DNA from 2 places in the Nocardioides ultimimeridianus genome. Region 1 is predicted to be linked to the other one. Evidence: riboswitches for the same ligand, from Rfam matches in the RefSeq annotation. Region 1 holds a riboswitch; the other holds the start of a gene.
The links. A riboswitch is a leader RNA that binds a small molecule or an ion and turns the genes downstream of it on or off. The one in region 1 is predicted to bind thiamine pyrophosphate.
Positions count from the first base shown of each region.

Region 2: another riboswitch for thiamine pyrophosphate. It lies ahead of ACYU8V_RS12835 (thiamine ABC transporter substrate-binding protein); the one in region 1 lies ahead of ACYU8V_RS08720 (thiamine phosphate synthase).

Region 1 is NZ_BAAHAB010000009.1:13,786-17,181, reverse strand. Features, by position in the region: gene ACYU8V_RS08730 (ATP-binding protein) at 1-761, opposite strand, end outside; gene ACYU8V_RS08725 (SGNH/GDSL hydrolase family protein) at 925-1,695, opposite strand; TPP riboswitch at 1,812-1,921, shown strand; gene ACYU8V_RS08720 (thiamine phosphate synthase) at 1,912-2,508, shown strand; gene ACYU8V_RS08715 (FAD-dependent oxidoreductase) at 2,508-3,396, shown strand, end outside.
Region 2 is NZ_BAAHAB010000011.1:280,108-283,503, reverse strand. Features, by position in the region: gene ACYU8V_RS12840 (ABC transporter permease) at 1-1,259, opposite strand, end outside; gene ACYU8V_RS12835 (thiamine ABC transporter substrate-binding protein) at 1,235-2,218, opposite strand; TPP riboswitch at 2,211-2,317, opposite strand; gene ACYU8V_RS12830 (ester cyclase) at 2,421-2,864, opposite strand; gene ACYU8V_RS12825 (TetR/AcrR family transcriptional regulator) at 2,938-3,396, shown strand, end outside.

The sequences.
Region 1 (3,396 bases):
TCGGGGGACAGCAGGGGGGAGGCGGACTCCTCGATGACCTTCTGGTTGCGGCGCTGCACCGAGCAGTCGCGGACGCCGAGGGCCCAGGCGGTGCCGTGGCTGTCGGCGATGAGCTGGACCTCGACGTGGCGGGCACCGGTGACGACCCGCTCGAGGAAGACGACGCCGCTGCCGAAGGCACGCTCGGCCTCGTCGCGGGTGCGCTGGTAGGCGTCGGTGAGCTCCTCGGGCGTGGTGACCTTGCGGATGCCGCGCCCGCCGCCGCCGGCGGAGGCCTTGAGCATCATCGGGTAGCCGATCCGCTCCGCGGCCTCCAGCGCCTCCTCGAGGGTGTCGACCGGGCCGTTGCTCCAGGGCGCCACCGGTACGCCGACCTGCTCGGCGATCCGCTTGGAGCCGATCTTGTCGCCGAGCTGGCGCATCGCCTCGGCCCGGGGGCCGATGAAGGTGACGCCCAGGCGGTCGCACAGGTCGACGAACGCCGGGTCCTCGGCGACGAATCCCCAGCCGACCCAGACCGCGTCCGCGCGGGTGGCGACCAGGGCTCGCTCGAGGACCGCGAGGTCGAGGTAGGGCCGGGCCGACGCGGGACCGATCCCGTACGACTCGTCCGCCTCGCGCACGAACGTGGCGTGGCGCTCGGCGTCGGTGTAGAGGGCGATCGAGGCGAGGTCCTGACCGGCGGCGGACAGATCGCGGACGGCGTGGATCAGCCGCATCGCTGCCTCGCCCCGGTTGACGATCGCGATTCGCGAGAACACCAGGTACCTCCGGGGGGTCAGGGGAGCGCCCGGGGAGGGACGCGTCGGCCGCCAGTGGTGGCTGCCGGACACATCCTCGCAAAATATGAGGAAAGGCTCAAATATTACATGAGGATTGACTCATATTGTTTACCGAACCGACATGTGCGGAGCGGGGCGGGACTCACTCCACGATCGGGGTGACCGGCTCGAGCACCGGCCGCTTGGGCAACCGGTTGTCACCGGTCGACTTGCCGGTGAGGTGGCGGTAGAACCACGGCACCCAGAAGCGCCCGAGCCACTGGCCGTCCTCGAGCCGGCTGCGCCACCACGCGCGCGCCGACAGCGGCGGCAGCGGGTCCTGCCACGACGCGTCCGGCCGTACGCCGAGCACGTCGGCGAACGCCGTCGCGAGCCGGGTGTGCCCCGCGGTGTTGAGGTGCAGCCTGTCGAAGCTCCACCAGCGCGGGTCGTTGACGGCCGGGTAGGCCTCGAAGTCGACGAGCACCACGTCGTGGCGCTCGGCCGCGTCGCGGATCGCGGCGTTGAGGGCCCGCACCCGGGGCGTCAGGTGGCGGGCGATGCCGAAGGCCGCCCCCGGGTCGGGGAAGGTGCAGCCGATGACGGTGGCGCCGATGCCGCGGAGGGCGGCGTACATGTCCTCCAGGTCGGTCATCGTCTCGGCGAGGTCGAAGGAGCCGAGTACGTCGTTGGCGCCGGCCATCACGCTGACCAGGTCGGGGTTCAGCGCGAGCGCGGGCTCGAGCTGGTCGGCACGGATCCGCTTGGTGCGCCGGCCGCGGATCGCGAGGTTCGCGTAGAGCAGGTCCGGATTGCTCTCGGCCAGGTAGACGGCGAACCTGTCGGCCCAGCCACGGATGCCCCCGTGCGCGTCGAGATCGTTCAGCCCCTCGGTCTGGGAGTCTCCGAGGGCGACGTACCGGTGGAACAACACGGACCCATTATTCCTCGGCGGTCCACTGCCCGCCGCGAATCAAGCCTCGTGGCCCTCCGAGATGGCGATCTCGGAGGGCCACGAGGCTTGATTCGCGAGGGTGCTGCATACTGGCCGCACATCCACACGGGAGCCCGCGGCAGCGGGCTGAGAAGGGGCTGAGTCCGCCCCGACCGTCGAACCTGCTCCGGATCATGCCGGCGAAGGAAGTGACCGATGCGGCGCCTGCCCCGTATTTTCTGCCTCGTCTCCGACGAGCACGACCTGTCCCTGCTGCCCGCGATCGCGGAGGCCGGGGCCACCGGCTTCCAGGTGCGCGCGAAGTCGCTCGGCTCGGCCGCGCTGCTCGACCTCACCCGGGACGTGCTGGCCGCGGTCGCCGGCCTCGGCGCGGTCGTCGTGGTCAACGACCGCGTCGACATCGCGCTGGCCGCGGGCGCCGACGGCGTCCACCTCGGCGCCGAGGACCTGCCGGTCGCGCTGGCGCGCGAGCTGGCGCCGGACCTGCTGATCGGCGCCACCTGCCGCACGCGCGCGGACGTGGAGGCGGCACGGGCCGCGGGCGCCGACTACGCCGGCCTCGGGCCGGTGTTCGCCAGCGGCTCCAAGCAGGTCGCCGGCGGGCCGCTGGGCGTCTCGGCGGTGAGCAGCGCGGCCGGGGTCCTGCCGCTCGTCGCGATCTCCGGCATCGACGCCGGCAATGCCGGCGCCGTGATCGGCGCCGGCGCCCACGGGGTCGCCGTGATCGGAGGGATCTGGAGCAGACCCGATCCCGTGGCCGCTGCGAAGGAGCTCGTGGCGGCGGTCGGCTGATGCGGGTCCGGATCCTCGGGGCCGGCATCATCGGGCTGTCCGTGGCCGACGAGCTGCTGCGGCGCGGCCACACCGTCGAGGTCGTCGACCCGGCTCCCGGCACGGGAGCGTCGTACGCCGCCGCCGGGATGCTCTCGCCCTCCGGCGAGCTGTGGCACGGCGAGGAGGCGCTCTTCGCGCTCGGCCTGCGCTCGCTCGCGCTGTGGCCGGGCTTCGGGGCCCGGCTGGGCGTGCCCCTGCTCGCCACGGGCACCCTGCTCGCCGCCGCCGACGCCGGCGACCTCCAGGAGGTCGATCGCCAGCTGGAGCTGCTGAGCGCGCAGGGCGTCCGCGCCGAGCCGCTCGGCAGCCGCGACCTGCGCTCGCGCGAGCCGCGGCTCGGTCCGGTCGCGGGCGGGGCCTGGCTGCCCGACGACCACAGCGTCGACCCCCGGAGGATCGTGGCGGGGCTCCTGGACCGGGTCCCGGTGGTGCCGGCGGCCACCGGCCGCTGCGACGTGGAGGTGGTGGCGACGGGCGCCCGCCTGCCGGCGCCGTACACGGGGCTCGTCCGGGGTGTGCGCGGCGAGATCCTGCGGCTGCGCTGCGACGACCCGCCCCCGCAGGTCGTGCGCGGCCTCGCCCACGGCGAGCACGTGTACGTCGTGCCCCGCGCCGCCGACCGCGAGGTCGTGGTCGGCGCGACCAGCGAGGAGCACGACGCCGAGCCGGTCCCCACCGTCGAGGGCGTACGCCGCCTCCTCGACGCCGCCTGCCGGCTGCTGCCGGGCCTGGACCGGGCGGAGTTCCGCGAGGCGACCGCGCGGGACCGGCCCGCGACGCCGGACAACCTGCCGCTGATCGGGCCGGCCGAGGACGGGGTGGTGCTCGCGGCGGGCCACTACCGCA
Region 2 (3,396 bases), on a different contig from region 1:
GGCACCAGGATCCGGACCACGAGCGGCATGGCCACCAGCGCCTGGGCGATCGGCACCAGCCACGGGCTCTCCCGCAGGTCGACCGGCGGATGGTCGAGGGTGATCAGGAAGCCGAAGCCCAGCGTCACCGCGGACACTCCGAGCGGCACCATGAACAGCCCGTCGAACACGGCGCGCACGCGGCGCTCGACCCTGCTCCGCGACCGCCGCGTCACGACGACCGCCACGAGCAGACCGAGGGTCAGCGACAGCGCCGCCGCCTCGACGCCGATGCGCAGCGAGTTCCCGAGTGCCTCGGTGATCGGCACCCGCACCAGCCCGCCGCCGTCGCTCTGCAGCAACCGGTAGAACGCGAGGGTCCAGTGCCCGTCGCGCCGCAGCGACCCGAGGACCAGCGACGCGAGCGGGACCGCGAGCGCTACGAGCACCGCCGCGGTCACCGCGAGGACGGGCAGGTCCCGCAGCCGCGGCCGGGCGGGGGTGGCCGGGAGGCGTCGTACCGTCGGATCCGGGACGGCGCGCAGCCGGGCGGCGACCACGAGCAGCACCACGACCACGACCAGCTGCACCAGCGACAGGGCGGCGGCCGCGCTGAGCTCGGGGAAGCCGGTGATCCCGCCGGTGGTGAGCAGGTAGATCTCGGTCTCCACCGACGAGTAGCGCAGGCCGCCGAGGGTGAGGACCACACCGAAGCCGGTCGCGCAGAACAGGAAGACCACGACCGCCGCCGAGACGAGTGCGGGCCGCAGCGCCGGCAGGGTCACGGTCCGGAAGACCCGCACCGGCGAGGCCCCGAGTGCGGCAGCGGCCTCGGCCGGGCGGCGGTCGAGCGACTCCCACGCGACGCCGACCGTGCGGACCACCACCGAGACGTTGAAGAACACCAGCCCGACCAGGATCGCGAGCGCGCCGTTGTCCATCAGCCGGCCGATCGCGACGCCGACCACGACCGTCGGCAGCACGAACGGCACCAGGAGCAGCCCGCGGAGCAAGCCCCGGCCGGGGAAGCGGAGCCGGTGGGTGACGTACGCGCACGGCGTCCCGAGCAGGACGGACACGGCGGTGGCCAGGGTGCTCACCCAGACCGTGAACCAGACGACCCGGCGGGTGCGGTCGTCGCCGAGCAGCGCCCACCCGGAGGCGTCGACGCGCGCCACCATCCCGCCCACGGGCAGCACGAAGAAGACCGCCAGCACCGCGGCCGGGACCGCGGCGAGAGCGAGGAACGAGAGGGTCAGCCGGAGACGATGTCGGTCCATGCCGTGGTCCAGTCACGCCGGTTCGTGGCGATGTCGGACGCGGAGACCTCGATCGGCTTCCGCGGCACCGGCGCGAACCGCTTCCAGTCGCTCGGCAGCGGGGTGCCGTCGACGACGGGGTAGACGTAGTTGCTGGTCGGCATCGCCTTCTGCACCGCCGGGCTACGCAGCCAGTCGACGACCCTCTGCGCGTCGGTCGGGTTCTTCGCCCCGGTCAGCACGCCGGCGTACTCGGTGTCCGCGAAGCAGGTGTTCAAGAGGGCGTGCGTGGAGCTCCTCCCCTTCTTCACCGTGTACGACGGATCGGTGTTGTAGCTGACCACGATCGGCCGGTCGCCGCCGGAGTAGGAGTAGTCGCTCTCGAAGGCCTGGGTCCAGCCGCTGTCGACCTTGGCCCCGTTGGCCATCAGCTGCTTCCACCAGTCCTGCCAGCCGTCGCCGTACGCGCCGATGGTGGCGAGCAGGAAGGCCATGCCGGGGCTGCTGGTGGTCGCGCCCTCGGTCACGAGGAGGTCCTTGTACGCCGGCTTCACCAGATCGTCCAGGCCGGTCGGCTCGGTCACGTGGTGGCTGGCGAACCAGGCGTCGTCGACGTTCACGCAGACGTAGCCCACGTCGACCGGGCTGAGGTCGCCGTCGAACACCCCGGCGCCGGTGACGGCCGCCTGGAAGGTGGTGTCGACGCCGTAGGCGACATCGCCCAGCGGGTCGTCCTTGGTCACCTGCAGCTTGCTGGCGAGCTCGCCGGCGTCACCGGCCCTCACGATCTCGAGGTCGATGCCCGATGCCTTCCGGAAGGACGCGACCATCGCCTTGGGCAGCTTGAAGGAATCGTGCGCGATCAGCACGACCTTGTGATCGGTCGGGGCGGCGGAGTCGGTGGCCTGGGACCCGCAGCCGGCGACCGACGTCGCGGCCAGGAGGACGGTGGCCGCCGCGAGCGCACGTGAACGGTTCATCGGATGGACTCCCTTCGCCGGTGCTAACCGGATCAGGTTCGGAGGGTCTGCGGCGGATCCGCACTCTCAGCACCCACGGGTGCTCCCCTGTCTGTGTCCTCCATGCTACCGACGCGCCGCCCCTCGACCCTCGGGCGGCGTGACCCTCCGGCCGCACCCACCCCACCGGGGCGCGGCCGGAGGAGGCCGGGGTCAGGCCGGGTCAGGCGTGCGCCGGCGCCTCGAGGGCGGACGGGTCCGGCGGGGCGAGGACGCCGAGCTGGATCCGGACGCCGTACTCGTCGCGCATGCCCCAGTGCTCGGCCATCCGGTCGCCCTCGGTGCGGTAGATGTGCACGGTCTCCATCACGAACGGCCGACCCGCGGTGCCCGGCCCGTGCAGTGCGTCCACGGCGACGCCCCGGCCGATGGCGCGCACCACCACCCGGTCCGGTCCGTCGAAGATGTCCTGGATCTCGTAGCGGAGCCTCAGCACGCCGCTGACGAACCCGAGGATCTGCCGGTAGCCGGCCGGGCCCGGGGGCAGCGGGAACGGGGAGCCGTGGTCGACGAAGTCCTCGGTGACGAGGTCGTCGAGCACGTCCAGCTCGCCGGAGTTGATCGCGTCGAAGATCGCACGCGCTGACTGGATGGCCGCTTCGGACATCGGGACACCACCTTCGCTAGACTTGACTGGAACACGAATCTAATGGAATGGGATTCCAATGACAAGGGCCTACGTGTCGACCACCCGGCAGGCGAAGGCGCAGGAGACGCGGGCACGCATCGTCGAGACCGCCGCTGCGATGCTCCTGCGCGACGGGCTCGCCGCCATGACCATCGCCGACCTTGCGCGCGAGGCCGGCGTCAGCCCGCAGACGGTCTACAACTCCGTGGGCGGCAAGGCCGAGATCGTCAAGGCGGCGTACGACGTGGGGCTGGCCGGCGATCACGACGCGGTCCCGATGATGGAGCGCCCGGCGTACCTGGCCGTGCGCGCGGCGACGGACGCCGCCAGCTACGCGACCGCCTACGCCCGCTGGTCGGCGGACATCTTCGACCGGGTCGGGACGCTGCTCGGCGTCCTGCTCTTCCACGGCACCGCCGGCGACCCGATGCTCGAGGAGTTCGTCGCCACGATCAACACCGAGCGGCGCACGGGCAACGCCATGGGCCTGCGGTTCCTGGTCGAGCAGGGC